3 regions of the Vibrio alfacsensis genome follow, and region 2 is predicted to be linked to each of the others. Evidence: predicted binding sites of a transcription regulator. Region 2 holds the regulator's gene; each other region holds the start of a gene.
What was found. The regulator CRP, encoded in region 2, controls carbon source genes, mostly activating them, when cyclic AMP is high. The targets are predictions, from matches to a motif close to TGTGANNNNNNTCACA.
Positions count from the first base shown of each region.

Region 1 (5,352 bases), 470 kb from region 2:
ATCGCCGACTTCAACGCATCGCCATGATAGTGGAACACATCATCGCCTAAGTGGTTCGATTTCCAGTCGAGGACGTAGTATTTGCCTTGGTGCTCAAACACCAAGTCAATAAAGCCTTTCAACATGCCTTGCACGGTTTGGAAACCCAGATCGCCCGCTTTAGCAGACAGCGGATCATGACGTTGAATCACACGATTCAATGCTGGTGCAGATAGCACTTCAATCGGCAGTAAGAATTCCATCTCAACCAAACGTTGTGCCGGGCCTTTTTGATTGAGCAGTAGTGCTTTGCTATCCAGAGGCGTTGCCAGCACGGTATCAATCAACTGTTGCAGGATTGGCAGCCATTCCTCATCAAGCTGTTCGCTTTCCATCAAACCGAGGATGATGTGGGTGTTCTCTTCCGTCGTCGCTGGTTGAGTAAACTCAATTTCCTCAAATAAGCTGTGCAGAAAAGTACCCGGACGTGCGCCACGCGGGAAGTTGAAGATAGAGCGTTCTGGCTCAACCAACTCCGCTTCATCTTGCTCTTCTGAAGAGTCGATATCAAAGCCGGTGATTTCAATCGTCGCGTCATGCTCGGCATGATGGGAACCTTGCTTAACCAAGCCCGAGTAACTGGTGATGCGCCAGTTTCTATCAATCGGGTTTTGTAGCTCTTTGGCTGTCAACGCTTCCAGCTCGGTTTGCTCCGCAACATACATCTCATCGTGCTGCTTTGGAGGGTCACAAATCACTACGCTATCGAGATTCTCTTGTTGCTTCTTCAACCCTACAAACAGGTCGTTGATGCCGCCCTCTTGACCATTTTGCACCAAGTAACCAATCGCACTGTGATGAACGCCGGTTGGCTCTTTGGTTGAGCGACCATTGCGTAGTGGTGAAGCACCAATAAAGCAGGCATACACGGCACGCGTTAGCGCTACATAGATAAGGCGCAAGTCTTCAGCTAAGCGCTCTTTATCTGCCTGTTTTAACGACGCATCATTGCCCGAGATATCAAGCACAGTCCGATCGTTCTCAGCGTCGTAGTATTTGGCTTCACTTGCTTCTCGGTAACCAAACACAAATGGTAAGAAAACCAAGTCATATTCCAGACCTTTTGATTTGTGAATGGTGACGATTTGCACCAAGTTACGCTCTGATTCCAAACGCTGAATTTGGTCATCGCTGCCTCCTAGCCCGTGCGCTGCATCGCTGATGGATTGCGCTAACCAACGCAGCAAACCGTGGTCACTGTCCAATTCGTTACTCGCTTGCTGCAATAGCTCACCAATGTGCATCAAATCGGTAAGTACTCGCTCACCGTTTTCGCTTTGTGAGCTCGCCCCTTCTTCTAGCAGACGCTCCGCAATATGGCGTTTACTGATCACCGCTCGCAGCATAGGTAATACACCACGTTGCACCCAAAGCTTTCGGTATTCTTTGAACTCGTTAACCGCGTTTTCCCATACGGTTTCGTCGTTATTAAGCGCGTCTAAACTAGCAGCATCCAGAGCGAACAATTCTGATGCTAGGCTGGCACGCAATGCTCTATCGTTTTCTGGCGTTAATACCGCTTGCAGCAAACGCTGTAAGTCTTGCGCGACAGAGCTAGTAAACACGCTATCACGGTTAGAAAGGTACACGCTGGCAATGCCTTGGTCGGCTAACGCCTGTTTGACCATGCGACCTTCGCTACCCGTTCGTACCAGCACCGCAATGTCGCCCGCTTTGACTGACTTCTGCTTCTCGCCATTGACCAGACACGCTTGACCTTGTTGCGCTGCGGTCAAAATAGTTTGAATTTGGCTTGCTGTCGCTTCTGCCATAGCGGTAAGGTATTCACCTTTTGGCAGAGGTTTATCCTCCGCTTCTTGCAACCAATAAGTCAGTGCAGGTTGCTTTTGACCACCCATGGTCCAAACGCGTTTGTCAGCACTTGGGCTGTAATCCACGGAATGGAATGGAATGTCGGAGTCATAAATAAACGGGCTATCTGGTAGAGCAAAAATCTGGTTCACTGCCAATACCATATCGGCACTTGAGCGCCAGTTAGTGCCAAGCGTGTAGTGAGCACTAACTTGGTTACGCGCCTTGATGTAGGTAAAGATATCCGCACCACGGAAACCGTAAATAGCCTGTTTCGGGTCGCCGATCATAAACAAACCGCACTCAGGATTATCCAAATAAATGCGGCTGAAAATACTGTATTGCAGTGGGTCGGTATCTTGGAACTCGTCGATCATCGCTACCGGATAAAGCGTGCGTATACGCTCTGTCAGCAATGCAGTTTCATCGGTATCAATCGAGGCAGAAAGCTGAGTCAGCAAGTCATCAAATGACAACCATTGCTTCTGATTTTTTGCTTTTGCCAGCATCACGCGACAATGCTCAATCGCATGAGCTAATAGCGGCGCTTTTAAACTGATTGGGTTTGCTAGGAAAGCTTCAATCGCCTCAAACACAGGGTGCTGCGGCGCGGTGCCTTTTGGGGTTTTCTCAAGTAACACATTTTGTGCGAACTTCTCCAGCTTATCTGGATAGTCATACCCCGTAGTTTCTGTCGCTGCCCATGCATTGACGGCTTCTAACCACGTCGGTAGAGACTTTTTGGTGTAGCTGCGTTTGTTGATATCAGAGTCTGAAATCAGCGCGAGGAAATCATCTTGGCTATCACGCCATTGGGCTTTCAATCCATCAATCTGCTTTAAATTTTGCTCATGCAAGTCGGCAAGGCTGCCTTGCATTGCCGGAACAGAAAGAGTCAAAGGCGCACCCGTGAGGTAGTTGCTGATCTCATACAGCAGATCCGATGGCGAGCCCCAGAGTTGACGCACTTCTCCAGCCAAAGCAAATGGCAGAGGGTAGAAGTTGCGACGCCAGTAATCGGCAACCACTTGCGCTTTAAGATGGCTTTCGTCCGTCACAAACTCATTGTTGAAACGGCTACCGGATTCAAAGGCGTTTTGCGTCAGCATGCGTTGGCAGAAACCGTGAATGGTGTAGACCGCTGCTTCATCCATTTGGCGTTCGGCTTGCAATAGGATCTCAGCAGCTTGTTTATGATCCTCGATTTCTTCGAGCAAAGGCTGGATAACGGGATCTGAGCTTTGACCGCGAGCGAATGCGATCCTCGCATCGTGAATACGAGCACGAATACGATCACGCAGCTCCGCCGTTGCGGCTTCGGTAAAGGTCACCACCAGAATTTGATCCACGGTCAACGGCACGCGATGTTTTGTGTCGGCACTGCCATGCCCTAACAGGAGTCGCAGGTACAAACCCGCAATAGTAAAGGTTTTACCCGTACCCGCCGATGCTTCAATTAGCCTTGCACCATGCAATGGAAAAGTCATGGTTTGCAGTGGAGTTGGAACTGACATTTGCGCCATAACGCTGAATCTCTCCAAGTATTCAACAAGAACGTGCTGATATTCAAAGGCAAATCGCTTCTAAAGATCAACACATCCTATAATGTGATCTATCGTTAAAAATTCTATTAATCTATCTAATAGGTTGGAATGTTTAGACCTTTGTGCGATCTCACTCACGGTTATCATTTGGGAGTACCGTTAGTATGCGCCTCACGAGATAAGCCAAGCCTTACAGGCCGCTACACTCAAAAGAATCATGGTCCCTCTGACCTTGTGGCCGTACAGCGAACGCCCTACAAAAAATAATGATTTTCTGGCGGCCACCCTACTCTTTTCTTTATCTAAATAATCCAACTTACTTTTCATCATCGGCATCCATCGCCGCCAATCTTGCGCCTTGAAGAACCAATGCGGTCAGCATGCGAACTTCTGCCGCTAGCTCATCATTCCAAGCTGGCCAAATACGCGAAATATACACGTTATTTCCTTCGCCTGGACTCATGTAGCCATCATTGAATGCATCCGCCATTTTCTTCAGCGATTTCTCTTCGTCATCAACCCAGTGGCCACGACTAAAGCCCGCCTCAACACACGCCAGTGCTGTTTTCGGGAAGTATGGCAATGGTTTGGTCATGCCTTCAAAAAACAAACGTACTAATTCAGCAAGAAGTTGTTTTGCTTGTACCGCATCTGCCATTGCTGGGTAAACTAAATGCACCGCGCCTTCCTTGCGGTCATAACCGATAACGTGGGTCTTTCTAGCGTGACCAGAGGCAGACATAGCAAGATGATCAATCCATGCAGCAAGGTAATCCTGCGCACGAATTTTACCGCTGCGGTAGCGAATCAAACCGGACTGATAGCATTGAGTTAGCCAACCGGTTAGACGGATGTTTTTTCCTTCACCAAGCACATCAAAGGTAAGGTCGATTTCTAAATCGTCTTGCGGTGCGCCGGATAAGAACGCCAACTTATCCACCAGCTCTTCCGCTTGCACGCGGTTGGTTTCAAACTCGATATCACCAAATGCGCCAACCGGTAATTTGCCCTGTGCGCGTTGCTCACTCATAAAGTGCTTGAGTACATCTGCTTTTGCGGACGGTTGGGTAATGGCGGTTTCGAGCAAGGTTTCTAGTAGTTCATCACGCATTTGGTAGCTTTCTAAGCCGCCTAAAACGAATGGCTCATCGTCTTCCATCACAGGCAATGGTGGCTCGAACATCACTTTCAAACGGCGGTTAAAGAAATACTGCACTGGCAAGCGCCAGAAACGTTGCAATTCAACCAAATCCAACTCAATGGGGAAAGTCGCACCAAGCAAGTAATTATCCAATGCGCGGTTAAACTCACGGCGTGCATGACCTTGCCATTGACTGCTTTGGGTCAACGCCGCTGGAATCCACTCTTTGGCATAGCTTGAATGAGAACCTTGGAATGCGCTTGGGCTGAATGGCACCATTGCATGCACATTCACTAACTCGTTGAGTAGCTTATCGCCTGAATCATCGACTGGCTGGTCTTGATCACCATCTAGGCAATAGTTCTGATGGCAATATTCCATCAACTCAGACACCAACACGGACGGCACACGCTCGGTGTTATCTTGAATAGAACGCCCAACGTAACTGATGTACAAACTTTGTTGCGCAGACAGCACGGCTTCTAAGAATAGGTAACGGTCATCATCTCGGCGTGAACGGTCGCCCGGTTTCGTGCGCCCTGTCATTAAGTCAAAACTTTCTGGTGGCATTGAGCGCGGGTAGACCCCATCGTTCATACCCAGCAGACACACGGTTCTAAATGGGATCGAGCGCATCGGCATCAGAGTACAGAAGTTCACTTGTCCAGCAAGGAAACGCTGGCTGACCCGTGTTCCTGACAGCTTGTTTTGTAGATACTGACTGACAATAGAAGGCGACAAGGCATCATCAAATGCCGCATCGGTTAGCTGTTCTTTCAGTTGGCTTAAGGTATCTCGAATGGACTTGAGCGCCAT
Region 1 covers NZ_AP024165.1:2,383,967-2,389,318, forward strand. The annotation lists gene recB (exodeoxyribonuclease V subunit beta) at 1-3,374, opposite strand, end outside; gene recC (exodeoxyribonuclease V subunit gamma) at 3,712-5,352, opposite strand, start outside.
Region 1: a site for CRP is predicted at 3,519-3,534, ahead of recB (exodeoxyribonuclease V subunit beta). Genes of this name have one in related genera too.

Region 2 (5,352 bases):
ATCGCGGTTACGTGGACATCTTCGATGGTGGTCCAACCGTAGAATGTGATTTACGAAATATTGAGTCGGTACGCCACTCATTCCGAGCTCAAGTGAGAATTGCACCGCACACGAGCACACAAGACTTTTTGATGTGCAATTCATCGTTTTCAGATTTTCGAGCCGCAGCGGCAAAGGCGGCGTATGACGCTGAGACACATAGCGTCGTAATTGCGCCTGAATTGGCGGAAGCGCTTTTGGTTAAGGACGGAGATTTTATCCGTCTTCTTCCACAGTAACTGACGACAGATTTTAAGGATAGAAACAATGACGCATTGGATTGCAGGTGAGTGGGTACAAGGTCAAGGAGAAGCCCTAACGTCTTTATCTCCATATAATCAAGAAGTGATTTGGCAAGGCAAAGGTGCAACCGCAGAACAAGTGAATCAAGCGGTAGATGCGGCACGTGAAGCGTTTGTTGAGTGGAAAAAACGCCCATTCGCAGAGCGTGAAGCGATCGTTTTGGCTTTTGCTGAAAAAGTAAAAGAGAACAGCGAAACCATCGCCGAAGTTATCGCTAAAGAAACGGGTAAGCCGATTTGGGAAACTCGCACTGAAGCGGCGGCAATGGCCGGAAAAATCGCCATTTCTATCCGCGCCTACCATGACCGAACAGGAGAGGCGACCCGTGAAGCTGCGGGCAACCAAATTGTATTGCGTCATCGCCCACTAGGTGTGATGGCGGTATTCGGTCCTTATAACTTTCCAGGTCACCTACCAAATGGTCACATCGTGCCTGCATTGCTTGCGGGTAACACCGTTGTATTCAAGCCATCTGAACAAACCCCGTGGACAGGTGAACTCGCAATGAAACTGTGGGAAGAAGTTGGTCTACCAAAAGGTGTGATTAACCTAGTCCAAGGCGCGAAAGAAACGGGTATTGCTCTTGCCGATGCTAAAGGTATTGATGGTGTGTTGTTTACCGGGAGCGCAAACACAGGGCACGTCTTGCATCGTCAATTCGCGGGTCAGCCAGATAAGATGTTGGCGCTTGAAATGGGCGGTAACAACCCGATGGTTATCTCGGATAACTACGGTGATCTAGATGCGACAGTTTACACCATCATTCAATCGGCATTCATTAGTGCAGGCCAACGCTGTACCTGTGCACGCCGTCTGTATATCCCGTTTGGTGACAAAGGCGATGCCGTGATCACGAAGCTGGTGGAAGCGACACGCAATATTCGTGTAGACCAACCTTTTGCAGAGCCTGCGCCATTCATGGGACCACAAATTTCGGTTGCGGCAGCCAAGTTAATTTTGGATGCACAAGCGAACTTACAAGCACTGGGTGGCGAAAGCTTGATTGAAGCAAAAGCAGGTGAAGCGGCGTTTGTTTCTCCGGGGATCATCGATGTGACGAACATTGCGGAGTTACCAGATGAAGAGTACTTCGGCCCACTGCTGCAAGTTGTACGCTACGAAGGGTTAGAAAAAGCGGTTGAGTTAGCCAACGATACGCGATTTGGTCTATCCGCAGGTCTCGTTTCAACTGACGACCAAGAGTGGGACTACTTCGTTGATCATATCAGAGCTGGCATCGTGAACCGTAATCGCCAATTAACGGGAGCAAGTGGTGATGCTCCGTTTGGCGGCCCTGGTGCGTCAGGTAATCTACGTCCAAGTGCTTATTATGCAGCGGACTACTGTGCGTACCCAATGGCATCAATGGAGGGACAAGAAACGATCTTACCTGCAACATTGAGCCCGGGTGTTAGCTTGTAATCAAGTATACGAAGCGGTGACAAAGTATTACTGCTTCTATCGGCCAGAGCTATTTACCTCATTAGAATTCAGGTAAGCGCTGGCAAACGCCAAAGGTGAGCTTAAGACTTTCCAGAGCGTGTTGACTGACTGGCACTTAATGCCACACATACCGTCACAGGTTGATGACCACTCGTTCTTAATTCTGGACAGCCTTTCGGCTGTGAACGAGTGGTCAACTTCTTCTACCTATAACTGAACATTTCGTAACAAGGAGTTGTTATGACGCCCGACCTGCTATTTGAATCGCTGTGGAAAGACTATATTCAACGTCTTTGCCCATCTGCTGCTAAAGTGCATCAACTTCTACAAGAAGATGAACCTCTTATTAATGACCATATTGCGCTGCGTACGTTTAATGTCGCTCCTCTAGGCATTGAAACGTTGGCGAAGCCATTCCTAGCGGTGGGTTACAAAGCCTGTGGTGACTACGTATTTGAAAGCAAAAAGCTGGTGGCAAAACATTTTGAGCATCCAGATCCGAAACAACCAAAAGTCTTCATCAGTGAATTGAAAGTGGATGAGTGCTCACCAGAGCTACAAGGCATTGTTCATAAACTGGTAGAGCAGGTTGATGCTTCTAAACTGACCGGCAGTGACTTTTTGTACGGCGGACGTTTGTGGGACCTTAGCTATGCTGACTTCCAAATTTTAGCGAAAGAGAGTGAATACGCTTCTTGGCTAGCGGCTCATGGTTACGGAGCTAACCACTTTACAGTGAGTGTCAATCAGCTTAATCAGTATGAAGAAGTGAAGCAGGTGAATGACTATTTGCGAGAAGCAGGCTTTATCATTAACGAAAATGGTGGTGAAGTAAAAGGCACTCCAGAAGTACTTTTAGAGCAGTCTTCTACCATGGCAGATAAAGTCCCGGTCACATTCATGGATGGGGCACAAGTCATCCCTGGTGGTTTCTATGAATTTGCGAAACGTTACCCGATGGAAAGCGGCGAACTGTACTCGGGGTTTGTTGCGGCATCAGCAGACAAAATCTTTGAGAGCACGGACAGTAAATAACACGAATCCAAGTAAAGAAAAAGCCACCCGAGGGTGGCTTTATAATTTGAACGTTATTTCGATGAGAAGTTAGTTAATGAATAAACTAACTGATTAAGAAATTAACGAGTCCCGTATACAACGATAGTTTTACCGTGTGCAGAGATTAGGTTTTGTTCTTCTAGCATTTTCAAGATACGACCAACGGTTTCACGAGAACAGCCAACAATTTGACCGATTTCTTGACGAGTGATCTTGATTTGCATGCCGTCTGGGTGAGTCATCGCATCTGGTTGTTTAGCTAGGTTCAGAAGAGTCTGAGCGATACGACCAGTTACGTCTAGGAACGCTAGGTCACCTACTTTTTGGCTAGTAACTTGAAGACGACGAGCCATCTGCGCAGAAAGGCGCATAAGGATATCTGGGTTTACTTGGATAAGTTGACGGAACTTCTTGAAAGAAATTTCTGCCACTTCACAAGGAGATTTAGCACGAACCCAAGCTGTACGCTCTTGGTCTTCTTCGAATAGGCCAAGCTCACCAATGAAGTCACCTTGGTTTAGGTAAGAAAGGATCATCTCCTTACCTTCTTCGTCCTTGATAAGAACCGCAACAGAACCTTTAACGATGTAGTACAAAGTTTCTGCTTTTTCGCCCGCGTGAATTAGCGTGCTTTTTGATGGGTACTTATGAATGTGACAGTGTGAAAGAAACCATTCTAATGTTGGGTCGGTTTGAGGTTTACCTAGAACCATAATATCTCACTTCCTCTGCAGGGTACGCTTGCGCTATCCATATTTTAGCTCAGCCTGAATTGGCCTACTAGAATAAGAGCACTTTTTCTATGCTGCAAGCTCTCTTATGTTTCGGTTAGAAATAGTATCCTTTTTCTAAAACGATTTCTTGATTTTAATCGTGCCATGGCGGAGATTTTGTAAGCAAAACTGTGCACATGATCACGGTATGAAAAGTAAACACCTTAATACGGACGTTTCTACCCGATTTTTCCCGTTTCGATGAGTTGTTGCAGTATTGGCCTAACAATGAGCTCCATAGCAAAGCTCATTTTACCACCAGGCACCACAATGGTGTTATGGCGTGACATAAATGAGCCATCAATCATCGCCAATAGGTACGGGAAGTCGACATTCTTAATTCCGCGCAGGCGAATCACAACGAAACTTTCATCTAGGCTTGGGATCCCTTTTGCGTTTAGCGGGTTGGATGTGTCCACCGTCGGTACGCGCTGGAAGTTGATGTGAGTGCGAGAAAATTGTGGGGTAATGTAGTTTAAGTAGTCGTCCATAGAACGCACAATGGAGTCCATTACAGCCTCACGTGAGTGTCCGCGATCACGGGTGTCACGGACGAATTTTTGAATCCATTCCAAGTTTACGATAGGGACCATGCCAATCAAAAAATCGACATGTTGAGCAACGTCTACTTCGCCATCCACCACGCCGCCATGCAACCCCTCATAGAACAAGACGTCACTGTTTTCGGGTAAGTCTTGCCACGGTGTGAAAGTGCCAGGCATTTGATTGTAAGGCACCGCCTCATCAAAGGTGTGCAGGTATCGGCGTACGCTGCCCGTGCCCTCTGCACCAAATTGGCGGAAAAATGATTCTAGGCCGGGAAAGTCATTGGCTTGAGGACCAAAGTAGCTGATGTGCTTGCCTTGCTCTCGAGCTTTGCGGATTTCGACATCCATTTCTGGACGAGTAAAACGGTGAAAGCTATCACCCTCCACCCATGCAGGTTTGATGTTCATCATATTGAACATCTTACGGAAAGCTTCGGATGTAGTTGTAGTGCCGGCACCGGACGAACCAGTAACCGCAATGATTGGATGTTTCGCTGACATGACAAACCTTGTCGAAAAATACTTACCTGTAATGTGCAGCATACGAATATGCTGCACGGTCGAAATCCCACTATAGCATGTAACAAGCCGTTGTCATCGAGAGGGATTCAGCAAAAATGTGAGAGGTCTAAAACTTTGCTTTTAGCTGTATATCAACCGTTTCATGAAGCTCTGAAAAGACGATGACTGCTTCGCCTTTCTCTAGTTGCAGCTTCACTTGTTCGATTTTGTCTTGTAACGAAATTTCTACCGCACCATAGTCTGTCCCCTCACGGAGAACGAATTCACGGATCAGGTTTTCTAGTGTATCTGGCGCGATGTCTTGCCATGGAATGATCATAAATACCTCAAACTTTTATGACGGTTAGGGCTATTTGCCTCAGTTAGTTTACAAGGTTCGTGATGCGGATACAGCAGAAAGGTACTCGGAAGAGATGCTTTCATAATAGGCCGGCAAGGCCTCTTCTAACCAAAACTTAGGTTTTAAGGCGGTCCCAGTTAGAAAACCCACATGCCCACCATGCTCATACAGGCGATAATCAATATTGTCAGGCAGTACAAACTTTGGAATGACATCGTCGGTCATAAAGGGATCATCTTTTGCGTGAATGATCAGTGTCGGTAAAGTGATTTGTTGCAGCTTACTGAGGCCAGAGCACTGTTCATAATAATCTTGAGCATCCTTAAAC
Region 2 covers NZ_AP024165.1:2,855,927-2,861,278, reverse strand. The annotation lists gene astA (arginine N-succinyltransferase) at 1-278, shown strand, start outside; gene astD (succinylglutamate-semialdehyde dehydrogenase) at 307-1,764, shown strand; gene VA249_RS13175 (DUF1338 domain-containing protein) at 2,026-2,820, shown strand; gene crp (cAMP-activated global transcriptional regulator CRP) at 2,922-3,554, opposite strand; gene VA249_RS13165 (phosphoribulokinase) at 3,794-4,663, opposite strand; gene VA249_RS13160 (YheU family protein) at 4,791-5,003, opposite strand; gene VA249_RS13155 (hydrolase) at 5,052-5,352, opposite strand, start outside.

Region 3 (5,352 bases), on a different replicon from region 2:
GTTCTCTAGCGCATCTTGTTTGAAACACGCTTTCGGTGTGATGATCAATGACATTTCGTACGGCGTTTTGCGGCGCTTACGGCTGATGATCAGTTTGTGGTAACCCCATGCCAAGTTCTTTGGCAATTCAAACACTAGAGGGCCACCCTCTGCTCGCTCATCACGAACAATTTGAGACTGAAGGTAGCCTTCAAGTACCTCTCCTTGTTCTGTTTCTAAACGCCAGTTAAATTCGCTCTCACGAGCACTCATGCCTAGGTTTAGTTCTACTTCAATAGCATCGCCATCGCGCAAAACAAGAACAGGGGCTAGTACATCTTTTTTATGCTTTTTCTCTGCTGAAGCCAATAGCTTCTCATCGCTGCTCGTATCGTAGCCAAGTGAAGTGAGCAAGCGGCGCAGTGTCTCTTCTGAAACTTTTGCCTCGTCTCCCCACGCGCTGACGTAGCTATCAGCTAAACGTGCCATGTCTGCGACTTTCTTTAATGCTGTTTGTTGTTTCATCGCTTTCTCCGAAGGTAATACCAACACCTTCCATGTAGGGTTTTATTGTTATCAATAACTGATCTTTGAAATGACCAAAGGTAGCGCTCGGCTACCTTGGTCTTAACTCTGGTTTTAGCGTTTCACCGCTTCAAGTTTCCAGATGTTGTTCACATAGTCTCGAATCGAGCGGTCTGATGTGAACTTACCAACTAGGGCAGTGTTAAGAATTGCTTTCTTAGCCCAGCCTGCTTGGTCTTTGTATTGTTTGCCCATTTCTTCATGCGCTTTCACATAAGATGCGAAGTCAGCAAGACATAGGTATGGGTCACCGCCATCTAGTAAGCTATCGAATGTTGCGCGCAGTAGACCTGGTTGACCTGGCGTAAACTCGTCACCTGTTAGTAGGTCTAGAGACGCTTTCAGTAGGTGATCGGCGTTGTAGTAGTCGTAAGGGTTGTAGCCAGCTGCTTTAACCGCTTTCACACCCTCTACATCAAGACCGAAGATGTAGATGTTCTCGTCGCCCACTTCTTCACGAATCTCAACGTTCGCACCATCCATCGTGCCGATAGTAAGAGCACCGTTCAGCGCCATCTTCATGTTACCTGTACCCGATGCTTCTTTACCCGCTAGCGAGATTTGCTGTGAAACGTCTGCCGCTGGGATGATGATCTCAGCCATGCTCACGCGGTAGTCAGGGATGAATACCACTTTCAGTTTGTTACCGATGCGAGGATCGTTGTTGATCTTCTCTGCAACCTTGTTTACTGCGAACATAATTTCTTTCGCTAGGTGGTAACCCGGCGCAGCTTTCGCTGCGAAGAAACATACGCGTGGCTCACACTCGAAACCAGGTTCGTTCAGGATGCGGTGGTATAGAGACAGAATGTGCAGCAGATCTAGGTGCTGACGCTTGTACTCGTGCAGACGCTTGATTTGAACATCGAAGATAGCATTAGTATCTAGCTCGATACCCATGTTATCTAGAACCCAATCAGCAAGACGCTGTTTGTTTTCTTTCTTAACAGCCATGAATTCTTTTTGGAATTTCGCGTCTGTTGCGTATTTAGCAATGCCCTCTAATTGCTCAAGTTTTGCTGGCCACTCAGAACCGATCTTGTCAGTGATTAGCTGAGAAAGACCTGGGTTACAGAACTTCAACCAACGACGTGGCGTGATACCGTTCGTTACGTTGTGTAGACGAGTTGGGTACATTTCGTGGAACTCTGGGAATAGGTCTTTCTTAACCAATTCAGAGTGAAGTGCTGCTACGCCGTTTACTGCGTAAGAGCCGATTACACATAGGTTTGCCATGCGAACCATGCGGTTGAAACCTTCTTGGATGATAGAAAGCTTCGCTTGCTTCTCGCCGTCACCAGGCCACATCTTACGAACATCTTGTAGGAAGCGGTGGTTGATTTCAAAGATGATTTCCATGTGACGTGGAAGTAGACGCTGGATTAGCGACTCTGGCCATGTCTCTAGTGCTTCTGGAAGTAGCGTGTGGTTGGTGTACGCAAATGTCTGAGAGCTGATTTCCCATGCTGCTTCCCAAGTCAGACCTTTTTCATCCATTAGGATGCGCATTAGCTCAGGGATAGCAATTGTTGGGTGCGTATCGTTAAGCTGGATAGTCTCTTGCTTCGGTAGATCCGCTAGCGAGTAGCCTGCCGCTTCGTGGCGACGTAGGATATCGCGTACCGATGCTGCTGAGTGGAAGTACTGTTGCATTAGACGCAGTGTTTTACCTTTTTCGTGGTTATCGTTCGGGTAAAGCACTTTCGTGATGTTACCTGCATCGATCAACGCGTGTTGCGCTTCGAAGTAATCACCATTGTTAAAGCTCGCTAGTGAGAATGGTGCAATTGCCTGACATTCCCAAAGACGCAGAGGGTAAACCGTATCTGATTCGTAACCGACGATAGGTAGATCCCAAGGCATTGCTTTTACAGACATGCCAGGAACCCATTTACGAACTTCTTTACCGTTCTCGTTGACCACTTCAACGTGACCGTAGAAACCGATTTCTTGTGCTAGTTCTGGACGAGCAATTTCCCAAGGGTAACCCTCAACACCGCGCCACGCGTCTGGTGCTTCTTGTTGGCGACCATCTTTGAAAGACTGCTTAAATAGACCGTATTCGTAATGCAGGCCGTAACCGACTGTTGGGAATTCTTGCGCTGCACATGAATCCATGAAACACGCCGCTAGACGACCTAGACCACCGTTACCCAATGATGGGTCACGCTCTTCTTCTAGAAGGTCTGTTAGGTTGTAGCCAAGTTCAGCCATTGCTTCAGTGATCTCTTCATAAAGACCCATGCTGATTAGGTTGTTACCCGTCAAACGACCGATTAGGAATTCTAGAGAAAGGTAGTTAACACTTTTCGCATTCTTGATGCGAGGATCTTCTTCTGTAGCAAGCAAGTCACAAGTCGTGAATTCTGCCAGTGCGCGACCCATTGCTAGGTACCATGCGCGGCTGTCTGCATTTTCAATCGTGTGTGCATAAGTTACCGATAGATGCTTCTTCACACTCTCTTGGAACGACTTCTTATCAAATTGTTTTTGTTGAGTAGGTTTCATTAAGAAATTCTCACGTCATTTAGTAATTCATCTGCCATACATCGTGCATTTCCCACTGTGAATAAACATCCTCCTATTTCTCATCCTTTGTGGGAGGAGGACGGAGGGCGTAGAGGGGAAAAGCCTGTAAAGTTAGTGATCCAAATCTCAACAAGACTCCTCTGAGCACATTTCTTAGTGATTCGGATCACAGTGAACTCAGAGAAAGACTAAATTTTGTTCATGACGTTTTTTATTTTCCTTTTTTAATCTTGTGTAAAAAGTGTCTCATTGATCACATTTCAATTTCTAACATCCATAAATTTTTCGTCATAGATGTGCAACTCATTCTACATCAAATCAATACTTGCGATGTTAAAGTGACCAATATCACAAATACAGGGCGTAGTTGGTGGCATTTTCAGCAACTCTTGAGAATTAGGAAGTGGATCAAAGTCAGAGGCAATTCTGATGTCGTAACATCCAAAGCGACTCAAGACGCTGTACAATTTTCACACAGAACAAATTTAATCTTGTGAGTCTCTTTTAAGTTTCGCTAGCTCAAAAAATTAAGGACAGAATAAATAATGTGGATTCCATCTAAACTGACTCGTCCAGGTCGCCTACATAATGCAATCGTACGACCGCGAGTATTGGACTTACTACAACAAGCGCCTTACTACAAATTAGTACTATTCCGCTCGCCTGCTGGTTACGGAAAAACCACCATGGCAGCTCAGTGGTTATCAGATAAGCCCAATGTGGGCTGGTATAGCATTGACGACAGTGATAACGACGGTTTTCGCTTCGTAAACTACCTACTGCAAGCATTGAATAAAGCCACAAACTACAACTGCTCAAATGCGCAAAAGCTTGCTGAAAAGCGTCAGTTCTCTTCATTACGATCATTATTTAGCGAAGTTTTCGCTGAAATGTCCGACTTTCAACACGAGTGTTATGTTGTATTGGATGATTACCATTTGGTCACCAACGACGAAATTCATGAGTCCATGCGATTTTTCTTAAAGCACATGCCCGATAACCTAACGGTGGTAGTAACAAGTCGTGCGGCGCCACCACTTGGCACTGCAAACTTGCGTGTCCGTGATTTAATGATCGAAATCGGCAATGAAATGTTGGCATTCGATACAGAAGAAACGACGCGCTTTTTTAATCAGCGCATCGCCGATGGTATCGATGAAGACATGGCAAACAATCTACGCACCTATGTCGAGGGTTGGCCGTCTGCGTTACAGTTGATAGCACTTCAAGCACAACATCAAAATCGCACCTTAGCGCAAACCGTCGAATCAGTTTCTCAATTTAATCACGCGCATTTATGGGATTACTTGGTCGAAGAAGTCTTTGATTTACTCGACAACGAAACGCGCCACTTTTTAATGCAAGTGTCTGTTCTCGATCACTTTAATGACGAACTCGTATTCGCTTTGACTCAACGCGAAGATGCGCTAGGAATGATTGAGTCGCTAAACCGTTATGGTTTGTTTATCTATCCTCTAGAGGGAGAGCAGAACTGGTTCCGCTTCCACAATTTGTTTGGTGAGTTCTTATCACACGAACGTTTAGCCCGCATTCCACAACAAGAAAAAGATTTACACCGCAATGCTGCGGTCGCTTGGCTAAAACAAAAATCACCCCACCAAGCTATTCACCATGCGCAAAAGTCGAGCGATACCGATTTGATCGTGGAAATTCTAAACGAATTTGGTTGGAAGATGTTTAACCAAGGTGAGCTAACCACCCTCGAAGAAGCGATCAATCAACTGGATAGAGAACTGTTATTCAGCCACCCTAAGCTGTCCATGTTACGTGCATGGTTGGCGCAAAGCCAACACCGCTACAATCAAGTTGGAGAGCTACTAGCGGAGGCAGAAGAAGAGCATCAAAAACGTAATATTGAACTCGATTCAGGTTATCAAGGTCAAGCGAATGCGCTACTCGCTCAGGTTGCTATCAACAGTAACCAACCAGAGCGCGCGTTGGAATTGGCCGAACTGGCACTCAGCCAATTGGATCCCACCGTATATCGTAGCCGCATTGTCGCGACCTCTGTTGTGGGAGAAGTAAACCACGTACTCGGAAAACTCGATCGCGCCCTGCCAATGATGCAGCAAACAGAAAAACTTGCTCGTCAATACCAAGTTTACCATCAAGCTCTGTGGGCAATTCTGCAACAAAGCGAAATCATGATTGCACAAGGTTACGTTCAAGCAGCATACGAACTGCAAGATTCTGCATTCCGCCTTATCGAAGATCAGCAATTACAACATGTTCCTCTTC
Region 3 covers NZ_AP024166.1:1,351,319-1,356,670, forward strand. The annotation lists gene malQ (4-alpha-glucanotransferase) at 1-504, opposite strand, end outside; gene VA249_RS20610 (glycogen/starch/alpha-glucan phosphorylase) at 619-3,072, opposite strand; gene malT (HTH-type transcriptional regulator MalT) at 3,639-5,352, shown strand, end outside.
Region 3: a site for CRP is predicted at 3,431-3,446, ahead of malT (HTH-type transcriptional regulator MalT). Genes of this name have one in related genera too.